Regions from separate parts of the Kitasatospora cystarginea genome, predicted to be linked through region 2. Evidence: predicted binding sites of a transcription regulator. Region 2 holds the regulator's gene; the other holds the start of a gene.

Region 1 (7,233 bases), on a different contig from region 2:
CGCAGGCTGCGGGCGGTAGACCGGGGCGGAAAGCTTGCCGGCTGGCTGCACGGCCGCTAGATTCCTACCTTTTCCACGCTGTTCACCATGCATTGATCGCGTGGAACCGGTCCGCAATGCGTACTATGGACCGACATACCTGTTTCGATCACCGAAAATCCGCAACATCTGTCTGATGCAGAGTTGGCGCGACCGCTCGGCGGCCGTGGTCCCTCCTCTGCCGGCCCGCTTCCGCGATTCCCCCGGCCGGCGTGGACCCGGTATCTACCCCGGTCAACGCACGAGAGGACAACTCTCGGCGCTACCGGGCCGCCCCATGCCCGGTGAGTGCTACCAGGCAGCAGGAAGGACCGACCGTGACGGCGCGCCGAACGGTCGCAGAGCCCACTCCCACCCGCGTCGGCTACGGCACCCTGCTCCGCACCCCCGGAGCCTGGACCTTCCTGGTCCCCGCCTTCGCGGCCCGACTCCCCTACGCGATGCTCAGCGCGGGCATCGTCCTGCTCATCCAGAGCGCCTACGGCTCGTACGGCACGGCCGGCCTGGTGGTGGCCTTCGCCGCCGCGACCCAGGCGCTGATCGGCCCCCAGACCGGCCGGCTCTCCGACCGGTACGGCCAGGCCGCCGTGCTGCTGCCCACCGTCGCGGTGCACGCGGTCTCGGTGGGCGCGCTGCTCGCGCTGGCCCTGGGCCACGCCCCGACCTGGACGCTCTTCGTCTCCGCGGGCGTGGCCGGTGCCAGCGTGCCGCAGATCGGCGCGATGGTCCGGGCCCGCTGGGTGACCAGACTCTCCGACTCGCCCAAGACGCTGAACACCGCGTTCGCCTTCGAGTCCGTGACCGACGAGTTCACCTTCGCGATCGGACCGGTGCTGGCCACCGGCATCGCCACCCTGGTCTCGCCCTCGGTGTCGCTGATCACCGAGGCCGCGCTGACCGTGATCGGCGGCCTGGCCTTCGCCGCGCAGCGCGGCACCGCGCCCGCTCCGCACCCGTCCGTACCCGGCGCCGAGCAGGCCTCGGCGCTCTCATCGCCCGGTGTCCGGCTACTGGCGGGCTCCTTCCTGGGCGTGGGCTCCGTCTTCGGCGCCATGACCGTCACGGTGGCGGCCTTCGCCAGGGCCGAGGGCCAGCCCGGCCTCAACGGCGTGGTGTACGGCATCTTCGCGGGCGGCAGCATGCTGGCCGGCGTGCTGTACGGCATGATCGCCTGGCGCCGCTCGGTCAGGCAGCGGATGCTCGGCAGCTACACGCTGCTGGTCCTGGGCTGCTCGACGCTCTGGGCGATGCCCAACCTGACCGCGCTGGCGATCGCCGGCCTGTGCTGCGGTCTGGCCATCGCACCGACCCTGATCAGCGGCTACACCCTGGTTGAGACGCTGGTCTCGGCCGGCGCGAAGACCGAGGCGTTCACCTGGCTGACCGGTGCGATCGGCCTCGGCCTGGCCGCGGGTTCGATCGTGGCCGGACTACTGGTGGACTCGCACGGTGCCAGGGCGGGCTTCGTGGTACCGGTCGTCGGGGCCGGGATCGGCCTGGTCGCACTGGTGTCGCTGCGGCGGCTGCTGGACACTCCCGCCGGGCCCGGCCGCATCGCGGCGCAGGGCGGGGCCAAGGTGCAACTGGCCGGCGCTTCCAAGGGCTGAGACGCGTCCGCTGCCCCGGCCCGAACCGGGCCGGGGCAGCGATATCTCACACCCGATGTCGCTGGACTGATCCAGCGGAATGCCGCATCATTGACCGTCGTTAGCACTCATCAGGCGAGAGTGCCAGGAGGAAGACAAGTGCCCACGTACCAGTACCAGTGCACCGAGTGCGGCAACGGCCTGGAGGCGGTGCAGAAGTTCACCGACGAGGCGCTGACCACGTGCCCCGACTGCCAGGGGAAGCTCCGCAAGGTCTTCTCCGCCGTCGGCGTGGTCTTCAAGGGCTCGGGCTTCTACCGCACCGACAGCCGGTCCTCCTCGAGCAGCTCGGTGAGCTCCTCGTCGTCGTCCGCCTCGTCCTCGTCGTCCGCCTCGTCGGCTCCGGCCGCCTCCCCGGCTCCGGCGGCGAGCACCAGCACCGCGAGCTGACGCCGGCACCGCCGTCCGCGGCATCCGCACGAAAGGCCCGGGTTCGGTTCCGAACCCGGGCCTTTCGTATGACCGCACCAGCCTTGCGGGTGAACGAAGTTGTCCACACGGCCGGGTTTTCCACAGGAATTCGAGGGGGCATTCCGCGGCAGGTGCGGTGCGCTCACCCTGATGCGCATGACGACGTACCTGGCGAACCAGCCGCACTGCCACCCGACCGCCACCACGACCGCCACGGCACCCTCGGCCGTACCACCACGGCGCACCGTTCCGCCCTTCCCACCGATCCGGCGCGGGGGCGGGGGGCGACACCGGCTCCAGCAGGCCGTCCGGCACCGGCCCGGGCTGCTGGCGACAGGGCTGCTGGCCGCCGCCACCGCGATCACCGCCGGTCCGCTGCGGCCCGGCCCACCGCCGCCCGCCGCCCCTTCGACGGCCTCGGCAGCGGCCGGGCCGACCGCCACCCCGCGCTGCACCGGAACGGCGCCGCCCGACGGCTGAGATCCGCGCAGCCCCGGCGCGGGGCCTCGGTCAGCGGTCAGTCACCGTGGTGCGGCGGCCGCTGGCTCAGATACCAGTCCAGGCCGCGCCCGCCGCTCTCCCCCGACTCCGGGCGCTCGCCCCAGCCCCGGTCGGTATCGTCCCCCGTCTGGCGGTCCAGCGGGTCGCCGAAGACCAGCTTCGCCTTCGGCCGGGTCGGTTCTTCCTGCTCGGCCATCTCTGCTCCGATCCTTGTCAACTGCATCCAGCGTAGGCGGCACGGCAGCAGCGGCTTCGGACAGCGGGGCCCCGGTCCGGCCGGCACCGGACCGGGGCCCCGGGAGAACCGGGTGTCAGGCTGCCTCGAAGCCCGCGTGGTCGGCGATCTTCTTCAGCTCGGCGAGCGCGTGCTTCTCGATCTGGCGGATTCGCTCCCGGGTGAGTCCGTGCTGCTTGCCCACCTCCGTCAGCGTGCGCTCGCGGCCGTCCTCCATTCCGTACCGGGAGCGGATGATGGAGGCCGTCCGGTCGTCGAGCCGGCCGATCAGGTCGTCCAGCTCCTCGCGGCGGAGCATGACCATCACGGCGTCCTCCGGGGAGACCGCGCCGGTGTCCTCGACCAGGTCACCGAACTGGGTCTCGCCCTCGTCGTCCACGGACATGTTGAGGCTGACCGGGTCACGGGCCCAGTCGAGCACGTCCTTGATCCGGTCCTCGGTGGTGTCGAGTTCGGCCGCGATCTCGGCGGGCTCGGGCTCACGGCCCAGCTCCTTGGCCTTTTCACGCTGCACCCGGCGGATCCGGCCGAGCTCCTCGACCAGATGCACGGGCAGCCGGATGGTGCGCGACTGGTCGGCGATCGAGCGGGTGATCGCCTGGCGGATCCACCAGGTCGCGTAGGTGGAGAACTTGAACCCCTTCGCGTAGTCGAACTTCTCGACCGCTCGGACCAGGCCGGCGTTGCCCTCCTGGATCAGGTCGAGCAGGGGCAGGCCGCTGCGGGGGTACCGCCGGGCGACCGCGACCACCAGGCGGAGGTTCGAGCGGATGAAGACGTCCTTCGCGCGCTCGGCGTCGTCGGCTATCGCCTCCAGCTCCTTGCGCGTGGTGCTCTCGGGAATGGCGTCCTCGTCCAGCAGGTGCTGGGCGTAGACACCCGCCTCGATGCGCAGCGAGAGCTCGACCTCCTCGGCGGCATCGAGCAGTGGCGTCCGGGCGATCTCGTCGAGGTACATGCCGACAAGGTCGCGGTCGGCCTCAAGGTTGTTCGGGCGAGCCGAACGAGGGTGGTCGGCACTGCCGCGAACGACGGCACGAGTGGCCATGCTTGCTCCCTTGCTGCTGGTGCCGGTCTGCCTTGGTCTTCACCCCCGACGGGGCGAGCTAGGGCCGAAGAGAGGAGGCAGAGAGATGAAGGCAAAGAGATGCGGGCCCCTGAAGGCTCACACGTAACGATCCAACGCACAGATTTCGGACAACATTCCCAACTAGCCCAGATTCTTCGCGCGATGCAGTATCCTGCGCAATCTGGCCCATGATCGCGCACATTATGCGATCGAGCAGGTGCGGACAGTGTCGGCAATCACCCCGTCCACCGGATCAACGAACGAGATCCGACATCCGCAGCTTCTCCTCACAAAAGATGCAAAATTGCTATCGGTACGGTGCGGGGCCATCTCGACCCCTGGGAAGGTGTCAGCCATGCACCTGTCCATCGACGGCGCCACCGCCGCCACCGCACGGCACCGCCGTGGCCGATTGATCGAGTCCGCAGCGCTGACTCTCGGCTGCGCCGCCCTCCTGGGGTTGCTCCTGGCCCTGGTGGAGAGCCACTGGGGCCCGCTGGCCCGGCTGGATCGCGACTGGGTGGATTCGCTACACGACTACGCCCGCGACCACACCGCCTGGACGGCATCCATGCAGATGGTCTCCGACCTCGGCGGCCCGACCGTCACCCGTGCCCTGCTGGGCGTGACGGCGGTCTGGCTCTGGGCGATCGGCGCGCGGATCCTGGCTGGCTGGGCGGCGGCCCAGATCCTGCTCGGCTGGCTGGCCAACTGGGGTGGCAAGGCGCTGGTCGGCCGCGCCCGGCCACACTTCGTCGACCCGGTCTCGTCCGCCACGGGTGCGGCCTTCCCCTCCGGGCACGCGATGGCCTCGGCTATCACCGCCGCCGCCCTGGTGATCCTGGTCTGGCCGCACGCCAACCGGGCCGGACGGGCGGTCGCCTGCACCATCGCCGCACTCGCCGTCCTGACCATCGGCTGGACCAGGATCGCCCTCGGCGTGCACTGGCCCAGCGACGTCCTGGCCGGATGGCTGACGGCGGGCCTGGTGGTCGGCGGGGTGACGGTCGCGGTCGAGCTGTGGCGGCCCCGTGCACTGAGCCGGGACGTGCGCCGGGTCGACTGGCGGACCAGGCCGAGGGTGCAGCGCGTCCTGGCCTCCGGAGCGGGGGCCGGAACCCGTCGCGAAAGTGGATCCGCCGCCACTCCTGACAGTCAGTGAGAAAGGTCACATCTCATTGGGGTGACCTTCGGGGAGGAATCGGTAGAGTGCCGCGCCCGCCGAAGTCCCTCGCATCAGAGCCGGGAAAAACCGCTGCAAATCCGGTCATTAGGGACCGACTTCCGCCGGGTTCGTTCGGAATACGGGCCAATCAGTGCCACTGGGAGATCTCGGGCACGCGGCACACCGCTCCCCATCGGGTACCGAGTTAAGGCAGACTTCTCCGGCTGGGTGCACCCGCGCCCAGCCCGGGGGAACCAAGCACGACGGCGCGGACCGAGCCGGTCGTACGAGGCAGTACCGGCTCCGTACACCAAGGGACCGCCGGACAGCGGTCTGCGGAAGCCCCGTGACCGCGCACTGCCCAGGCACCGAGTGACGGGGGTCCGATGACCATGCACACGACGGGCGAGCCCTCCGGCTCGTACGGCGACCCGCCCACCATGCCGCTGCGTCAGATCACTGACGAGCAGTTCATGTCGCCCGAGCAGTACCTGCCACCCGTGTCTCAACAGCAGCACGGCTCACATCCGACCATGCAGCTGGGCACCCAGCTGCCGCCGCCGCGCCAGCCGGTGGAGCAGCCCCCGGCGGAGGCCGAGAAGGCGCCGGAGGGCAAGGAGTCCTCCGCCGCCCGCAACGGGCTGATCATGGCTCTGGGCTCGCTCACCTCGCGCGCGCTGGGCTTCGTGCGGGCCGGCGTCATCGCCGCCGCGCTGGGCACCCAGCAGCTCGCCGACGGCTACGGCGTGGCGACCCTGCTGCCGACCACCGTCTACATGATGCTGATCGGCGGTGTGCTCAACTCGGTCTTCGTCCCCGAGTTGGTCCGGGCCGCGCAGACCCACAAGGACCGCGGCGTCGCCTACACCAACCGTCTGCTGACGGCCTGCGGTGTGGCGCTGATCGCCATCACCCTGGTTGCCTGGCTGTTCGCGCCGCAGATCGTGGACTCCTACACGAACTACACCCCCAAGGACCACGTCCAGCGGGATCTGACCATCGCGCTGGCCCAGTACTGCCTCCCGGCCATCTTGTTCTACGGCGTCTTCGGCCTGCTCAGCCAGGTGCTCAACGCGCGTGACCGCTTCGGTGCGATGACCTGGGCGCCGGTGATGAACAACGTCGTGGTGATCGGCGTCTTCAGCCTCTACATCGGGGTCTGCAAGCACGCGGAATCCGCCGACCAGATGACCAGCGGCGCCACCATGCTGCTGGGCGCGGGCACGGCGTTCGGAATCCTGGTGCAGGCGCTCTCCGTGCTGCCCTCGCTGCGCGCCTCGGGATTCCGCTTCCGGCCGCGCTTCGACTGGAAGGGCGCCGGTCTCACCACCCCGCTGCGGGCCGCCGGCTGGGCGCTGATGCTGGTCGTGGTGACCCAGCTGTCCTTCAACGCGATCACCAACATGGCGACCGGCGCCGGCACGCAGGCCCACAACCTGCATCTGCAGGCGGGGCTGGGCTACACCCCGTACAACAACGCGTACCTGCTCTTCGTCGTCCCCCAGGGCATCATCACGGTCTCGATGGTGACGGCGATCCTGCCGATCATGTCCCGTGCGGTGAGCTCGGGCCGGTTCGAGGACGTCGGCCGGGAGCTGGCCCAGACGCTGCGCAGCTCGGCCGGGATGATCGTCCCGGCCATGGCGGTCTTCCTCTCGATGGCCAACCCGATCATCGGCCTCGCCTACGGGCACGGCAGCCAGGTCCGGCCCGCGGACGTCGATGTCATGGCCCAGGTCCTGATCGCCTTCGCGATCGGCCTGCCGGCCTTCTGCGCCCAGTACGCACTGGCACGCGGGTTCTACGCGATGAGCGACGCCCGGACCCCGTTCTGGCTGACCACGGCGATCGCGGGTAGCAACGTCGCCTTCTCTGCCGTCGCGTACTACACCCTGCCGGTGCGCTGGATCATCATCGGGATGGCTTTCGCCCAGACGCTGGCCACCACGCTCGGCGTGATCATCACCGGTCGGGCGCTGGGCAAGCGGCTCCGCCGGGAGGCGGCGGCCGTCGTATCCGCCGACGCCACGCTCGAGATCGGCGGCGGGCGGCGCGGCCGGATCCGCAGCGGCCTGGACGGTGTCCGGGTGACCACCCTGCACCTGGGCCTGGCACTCGCCTGCGCCCCCGGCGCCCTGGCGGCGCACTGGATCGCCGGTCAGGTGGG
Region 2 (7,233 bases):
CAGCTCGTCCGGCGACACCCCGCCCTCGGGCCCGACGACCAGCACGATGTCCCCGCTCGCCGGAAGTTCCGTGCTGGCCAGCGGCTCGGCACCCTCCTCGTGCAGCACCGCCGCGAAGGCCGCCTGGGCGAGCAACGGCGCGAGTTGACGCGTCGTCACCAGCTCGCGCACCTCGGGGAACCGCAGCCGCCGCGACTGCTTCCCGGCCTCCCGCGCGGTGGCCCGCCACTTGGCGAGGGCCTTGGCCCCCCGGTCGCCCTTCCACTGGGTGATGCAGCGGGCGGCGGCCCACGGGACGACCACGTCCACGCCGACCTCGGTCATGGTCTCGACGGCGAGTTCACCCCGGTCGCCCTTGGGCAGCGCCTGCACGACCACGATCCTGGGCGCCGGCTCGGCCTCCCGCCGCACCGCCTCGACGGTGACCTCCAGCACGTCCTTGCCGTGTACCGCGGCGACCGTGCCGTCCACGCCGAGCCCGAGCCCGTCCGCGAGGGTCACCGCCTCCCCGGCCTCCAGTCGCTTCACGGCGACGGCGTGCCGCCCCTCGGGCCCGTCCACCCAGATCACCGCTCCGGGCGCGGCCGTGGCCAGCCGGTCGGTCTCGACGACGAACACGGGCGCGGTCATGGCATTTCCCCAAACAATCTCATCGAGTAGCGACACAGCGACGCCCGGCGACCCTCGGGGAGTCACCGGGCGCCCGGAAGCTCAGCGGCTCAAAAGCGGCTCGAAAGGCTTCACCGGACCAGGGCCCGGAGCCTCAGCGTCCGTTGAAGGCGTCCTTCAGCCGCGAGAACAGCCCCTGCTGGCCCGGCGCGAACTGCCCGGACGGACGCTCCTCGCCGCGCAGCGCCGCGAGCCGCCGCAGCAGCTCCTCCTGCTCGGCGTCGAGCTTGCCGGGCGTCTGCACCTCGACGTGCACTATCAGGTCGCCTCGGCCGCCGCCGCGCAGATGCGTCACACCGCGGCCGTGCAGCGGGATCGACTGGCCGGACTGGGTGCCGGGGCGGATGTCCACCTCCTCCAGGCCGTCCAGGGTCTGCAGCGGCACCTGGGTGCCGAGCGCCGCGGCCGTCATCGGGATGGTGACGGTGCAGTGCAGGTCGTCGCCGCGCCGCTGGAAGACCGCGTGGCTGGTCTCGGCGATCTCGACGTAGAGGTCGCCGGCCGGGCCGCCGCCGGGGCCGACCTCGCCCTCGCCGGCCAGCTGGATCCGGGTGCCGTTGTCCACACCTGCCGGGATCTTGACGGTGAGGGTACGGCGGGCGCGCACCCGGCCGTCGCCGGCGCACTCGGGGCACGGGGTCGGCACGACGGTGCCGAAGCCCTGGCACTGCGGGCAGGGACGGGAGGTCATGACCTGACCCAGGAAGGACCGGGTGACCTGGGAGACCTCGCCCTTGCCGCGGCACATGTCGCAGGTCTGCGCGGAGGTGCCGGGTGCGGCACCCTCGCCGGAACAGGTGGTGCAGGTCACGGCGGTGTCGACCTGGAGTTCCTTGGTGGTGCCGAAGGCGGCCTCCTCCAGGGTGATCTCCAGACGGATCATCGCGTCCTGACCGCGCCGGGTCCGCGAGCGCGGGCCGCGCTGGCCGGAGGCGGCGCCGAAGAAGGCGTCCATGATGTCGGAGAAGCCGAAGCCCGCCGCGCCGGCGCCGAAGCCGCCCGCGCCACCGCCGCCGTTGGGCGACAGCGGGTCTCCGCCGAGGTCGTACACCTGCCGCTTCTGCGGGTCGGAGAGCACCTCGTAAGCGGCGTTGATCTCCTTGAACCGCTCCTGCGTCTTCGGGTCCGGGTTGACGTCCGGGTGCAGTTCGCGTGCCAGGCGCCGGAACGCCTTCTTGATCTCGTCCTGCCCCGCATCCCGTCGGACGCCGAGTACCGCGTAGTAGTCCGTGGCCACCAAATGCTCCGCTTGTTCCGCCTGTAGAAGTGCTTGCGACTGGTCGCCGCCGGTTCAACCAGCGGCCTGTGCTACGACTCGGCCAGGATCTGACCCACGTACCGGGCCACCGCTCGCACCGCCCCCATTGTGCCCGGATAGTCCATCCGGGTCGGACCGATCACCCCGAGTTTTGCCACACTCTGGTCGCCGGAACCGTAACCGACCGAGACGATCGAGGTGGAATTGAGCCCCTCGTACTCGTTCTCGTGACCGATCCGGACCGTCATCCCGGCGTCCGCCGTCTCACCCAACAGGCGGAGCAGGACCACCTGTTCTTCCAGTGCCTCCAGCACCGGCTGGATGGTGAGCGGGAAGTCATGTCCGAAGCGGGTCAGATTGGCCGTACCGGCCAGCATGATCCGCTCCTCGTTCTGCTCGGCCAGCGTCTCGAACAACGTGGCGAGCACCACACTGACCGTCGGCCGGTCCGACGGCTCGAAGGCCGCCGGGAGTTCCTCCAGCGCGCCGGGCACCTCGGGCAGCGGGCGGCCGACCGCGCCGGCGTTGAGTCTGGACCGCAGATCGGCCAGCACGTTCTCGCCGACCGCGCCGGGGCAGTCCACCAGCCGCTGCTCGACCCGGCCGGTGTTGGTGATCAGCACCAGCATCACCTTCGCCGGAGCCAGCGCCACCAGCTCGATGTGCCGCACCGTGGACCGGCTGAGCGAGGGGTACTGGACCACCGCGACCTGCCTGGTCAGCTGCGCCAGCAGGCGGACCGTGCGGGCCACCACGTCGTCCAGGTCGACCGCGCCGTCCAGGAAGTGGCGGATCGCCCGACGCTCCGGCGCACTCATCGGCTTGACCTCGGCCAGCCTGTCGACGAACAGGCGGTAGCCCTTGTCGGTCGGGATCCGCCCGGCACTGGTGTGCGGCTGGTGGATGTAACCGTCCTCCTCCAGCGCCGCCATGTCGTTGCGCACGGTGGCCGGTGAGACCCCGAGACTGTGCCGCTCGACCAGGGCCTTGGAGCCGACCGGCTCCTCGGTGCCCACGTAGTCCTGGACGATCGCGCGCAGTACCGCCAGCTTGCGCTCGTCCAGCGGACGACGGGACTCCAGCCGGCGCGCGTCCGGCTTGCGCTCGTCAGCACTGCGCTCGCTGTACACGGCACGCACCTCCGTCTTCGTCCGTTGAATCCCTTGGCCGACCGGCCTCTTGGCACTCTGGAAGGCAGAGTGCCAGAACCGTACTTGCCAGTGTACGGCCCGGGTCCGACGGCAGGAACGGGCCGCCCCGGTGATCCTTGTCGGATCCGGGGTACGAAGTCGGTGCCCCGGGGCGCCCGGAGTGGCAGCATCGAAGGCGAGCGATGTAACGAAGGAGCAGAGATGTCGGCTTCATCCCAGCACTCCCGCTTCGCACCCGATCGTGGTCTGACCGGGCGGATGGTCATCACCATGTTCCTCATCGGCCTGCTGTACGTGGGCTTCACGGGCGTACTGATCGTCCTGCTGCGCGGGGCGTGGCCGCTGATCGTGCTGATCTCCGGCGGACTCTTCGTGGCCCAGTTCTGGTTCAGCGACAAGATCACCGAGCGGGCGATGGGTGCCCGGCCGGTGAGCCCCGAGCAGTACCCGCAGCTGCACGGCACCATCGACCGGCTCTGCGCCATGGCCGACATGCCCAAACCCAGGGTGGCGGTCGCCGACAACGACATGCCCAACGCCTTCGCCACCGGCCGCAACCCGCAGAACGCGGTGGTCTGCGTGACCACCGGCCTGCTGCGCCGACTGGAGCCGGAGGAGCTGGAGGGCGTTCTCGCCCACGAGCTCTCGCACGTCGCGCACCGGGACGTCGCGGTGATGACGATCGCCGGTTTCCTCGGCGTGCTGGCCGGGATGATGACCCGGATCGCGCTGTACGGCGGCTTCCTCGGCGGCGGCAACCGGAACAACAACGACAGCAACGCGGCCATCGCCATGCTGGTCATCCCGCTGGTCAGCATGCTGGTGTACGCGATCAGCTTCCTGCTCACCCGGCTGCTCTCGCGCTACCGCGAGCTGGCCGCCGACCGGGCCGCCGCCCAGCTCACCGGCCGGCCGAGCGCGCTGGCCTCGGCACTCACCAAGGTGACCGGCCAGATCGCGGCCATCCCCAGCAAGGACCTGCGCCAGGCGCAGCCCTACAACGCCTTCTACTTCGCGCCCGCGCTCAGCGCCCGGGAGACCGCGAGCCAGCTGATGTCCACCCACCCGACGCTGGAGCAGCGGCTCGCCCAACTCGCCAGGATCTCCGCCCAGCTCGGCCACTGACCGCCACCTCGCACAAGGGGACCACCGTGGGATTCCTGGACGCCCTCTTCGGCCGCACCAAGCCGGTCAAGCCCGATCTCGACCAACTGTTCGCCGTGCCCTCGGCGGCCCTCACCCTGGAGGCCGCGGCCTCCTTCCGGCCGACCGGCCTCGGCTCGGTCTGCTTCGCCGCCGTGGAGGGCGGTGTGTTCGGCGAGGTGCAGCGCCAGGTCCGGGCGCTGCTGGACGCCGACACCGAGCGCGGCGGCACTCCGGTCGAGGCCAGCCGGGACTCCTACGGCTACTCCTGGCTGCTCGCCCGGCACTCCCCCGGGCAGCTGCCCGAGCTGGTCAACGACCTGCACGCGGTCAACAGCGAGCTGGAGGCGAACGGCTTCGGCCCCCAGTTGCTCTGCTCGATCGTGGCCTTCCAGGACGACGCGGGCCGGCCGTTGGGCCTGGTCTACCTCTACAAGCGCGGCACCTTCTACCCCTTCGCCCCGCTCCCCGGCGAGAAGCGCGACAACCCGCTGGAGATCCAGGTGAAGGCGCTGCTCGCCGACGACCTGCGGATCGAGCCCGACCTCTCCCGCTGGTTCCCGGTCTGGGGCGCACCCGGTCTCTGAGCGGCTACCAGGTGAACGCGGCCTCCGCGTGGGCGAGGTAGTACTGGATGTCCTGGTAGCTGAGCCAGGCCTCCCACATCTGGCGGGAGGCCCCGTCACCCCAGGGGTTGCCGAGGCAGATCCGGCCGCCGGGGACGTCCACGTCCTTGACGAAGTAGGCGTGGCTGGTGGCGAGCCGGCCGCCCATCAGGGTCTCCCGGTCACTCCCGTGCCCCTTGGTGCCGACGGTGACCGCCTGGCCCCGCGACTTGCGGTCGGCCATCTCATGGATCAGCCAGGGCGAGCTGATGTCGATCTCCTGCACCGGCTGGGCGGTCAGGAACGCCAGTGCCCGCGCGGCGTAACCGCCGTTGGCGATCTCCTCGTACCCCCGGTACCACTGGGCGACGGCCTTCTCGTAGTAGCCGGGCCAGGTCTCGGCGTAGCGCGGGTCGTCGCTGTGACCCTTGGCCCCGTACAGCATGTTGCCGACCATCGGCAGGTCGGCGACCACCGTCACGTCGTACGGCCGGCCGTTCTCGTAGAGCGTGAAGGTGACCGAGCCGTTGGCCTCCTGGCGCAGATGGCGCGGGGCGTAGGTCGGATTGGCCTGCAGCACGGCCTGCATGGCGGTGAGCATCCAGCAGGTGCCGAACCTGCCCTGGTCCATGTCCTGCCAGCTCATCGGCTCGGTGGAGGCCGAAACGCGCTGCCAGCTCTCGGTGAAGTACGCCCCGTCGATCTGGGCGAAGGGCCCGGCGGGCAGCACCCAGCCCGGCGTCCCGCCCCGCCTCTCGTCCTCCGGCAGCACCTGGTACGTCGGCTGGGTGCAGGGCATGGAGTCCCCGATCAACATGGTCGCGTACGGACTGACCGTGCGCAGCAGCCAGTTGAAGACCTCCTGCTGCCGGTAGAAGTCGTACGCCTCCTCCCCGCCCGCGTCGGTGACGTGCATCAGCTCGTCCCAGCGCAGCAGCCCCTGCGGGCCGAACCGCCGGATGACCAGGTCGAGTTCACTGGGCGGGAGCGGCACCAGCAGGTTGCCGACCTGGTCCAGCAGCGAGCGGGCCGGGTAGCGGTCGGTGTCGGCGAAGAGCGCGTCCCAGGCCCGGCGGCCGACCGCCTCGACCCGGGTCGGGTCCGGCGGCGGGCCCGGCGGCTGCCAGGGGCGCTCCACCACGGGGTGGCCGTCGGGTCGGTAGTCCAGCCGTTCGATGCCGACCTCGTCGGCGATCCCCTTGGCGATGTTCACCACCGCCATGACCCCGTGGCCGAACGGGATGAAATCAGCCACGTTGTTGGCCGCCTGCTGCCAGTTGTTGCGATGGTAGGCCACGCACCCTCCCCGGTCGGTTTTCCGCCGCTGCCCAGCCGATGAGCGGCTAAGAGGATACGAGGCTTTCCCGACACGGCCGCCGGTACCCCCGGTCACACGCGCGCCTGCTGAGTCAGCACCAGGTTTCATATAGTCAGCCGCATGCGCAGCAGGCAGTACGGACCCGACCTGACCCCGCCGTGGAAGCGGCCTCAGCCCGTGCCGGAGGTGGCCGCCGAACGTGACCTGGTGGTGGAGGAGGTGAGTACGGGGTTCTGCGGGGCCGTCGTGCGGTGCGAGAAGACCGCCGAGGGTCTGACCGTCACCCTGGAGGACCGCTTCGGCAAGCACCGGGTCTTCCCGCTGACGCCCCGTGGCTTCCTGCTGGAGGGGAAGGTGGTGACGCTGGTCCGCCCGGCCGGGACGGCTCCCGCCCGACAGCACAACGCGGCGGGGCCGGGCCGTACCGCCTCCGGTTCGATCGCGGTGCCCGGCGCGCGGGCCCGGGTGGCCCAGGAGTCACGCATCTACGTGGAGGGACGGCACGACGCGGAGCTGGTCGAACGGGTCTGGGGCGACGACCTGCGGATCGAGGGCGTGGTCGTGGAGTACCTGGAGGGGATCGACGATCTCCCCGCGATCGTCGCCGAGTTCGCGCCCGGCCCGGGACGGCGGCTCGGCGTCCTGGTCGACCACCTGCTGCCCGGTACCAAGGAGCACCGGATCGCCGCCCGGGTCACCGATGAGTCCGTGCTGGTCGTCGGCCACCCCTACATCGACATCTGGCAGGCCGTGAAGCCGGGGAGCGTCGGCATCCCGGCCTGGCCCGCCGTCCCGCGCGGCGAGGTTTGGAAGGAGGGCGTCTGCCGCCGCCTCGGCTGGCCGGTCGACGCCCCGGCCGCCTGGAAGCGCATCCTCGCCTCGGTCCGCAGCTACAAGGACCTGGAGCCCGAGCTGTTGGGCAGGGTCGAAGAATTGATCGACTTCGTGACGACCGGTCAGCCGTAGGGCCCGGGGGCGTCCCGGCATGTCCGCCGGGACTCAGTCCACCAGGTCGCGCACCACCGCGTCGGCCAGCAGCCGCCCCTGGAGGGTGAGCACGGCCCGCCCGTCCTCGAACGCGGCCGAATC

The links. The regulator HrcA, encoded in region 2, represses chaperone genes, less so after heat shock. The targets are predictions, from matches to a motif close to TTNGCACTCNGNNNNNCNGAGTGCNAA.
Region 1: ABD369_RS32335 (FmdB family zinc ribbon protein) is a predicted target of HrcA. The motif match lies at 1,747-1,773, and genes of this name have one in related genera.

What each region holds. Positions count from the first base shown of each region.
Region 1 is NZ_BAAATR010000041.1:5,886-13,118, reverse strand. Features, by position in the region: gene ABD369_RS32345 (potassium/proton antiporter) at 1-60, shown strand, start outside; gene ABD369_RS32340 (MFS transporter) at 357-1,646, shown strand; gene ABD369_RS32335 (FmdB family zinc ribbon protein) at 1,785-2,075, shown strand; gene ABD369_RS32330 (hypothetical protein) at 2,253-2,576, shown strand; gene ABD369_RS32325 (hypothetical protein) at 2,614-2,793, opposite strand; gene ABD369_RS32320 (sigma-70 family RNA polymerase sigma factor) at 2,909-3,880, opposite strand; gene ABD369_RS32315 (phosphatase PAP2 family protein) at 4,257-5,063, shown strand; gene murJ (murein biosynthesis integral membrane protein MurJ) at 5,453-7,233, shown strand, end outside.
Region 2 is NZ_BAAATR010000022.1:114,434-121,666, reverse strand. Features, by position in the region: gene ABD369_RS23540 (16S rRNA (uracil(1498)-N(3))-methyltransferase) at 1-630, opposite strand, end outside; gene dnaJ (molecular chaperone DnaJ) at 764-1,906, opposite strand; gene hrcA (heat-inducible transcriptional repressor HrcA) at 1,978-2,991, opposite strand; gene htpX (zinc metalloprotease HtpX) at 3,280-4,203, shown strand; gene pspAB (PspA-associated protein PspAB) at 4,230-4,808, shown strand; gene ABD369_RS23515 (C2 family cysteine protease) at 4,813-6,123, opposite strand; gene ABD369_RS23510 (DUF3097 domain-containing protein) at 6,265-7,110, shown strand; gene hemW (radical SAM family heme chaperone HemW) at 7,144-7,233, opposite strand, start outside.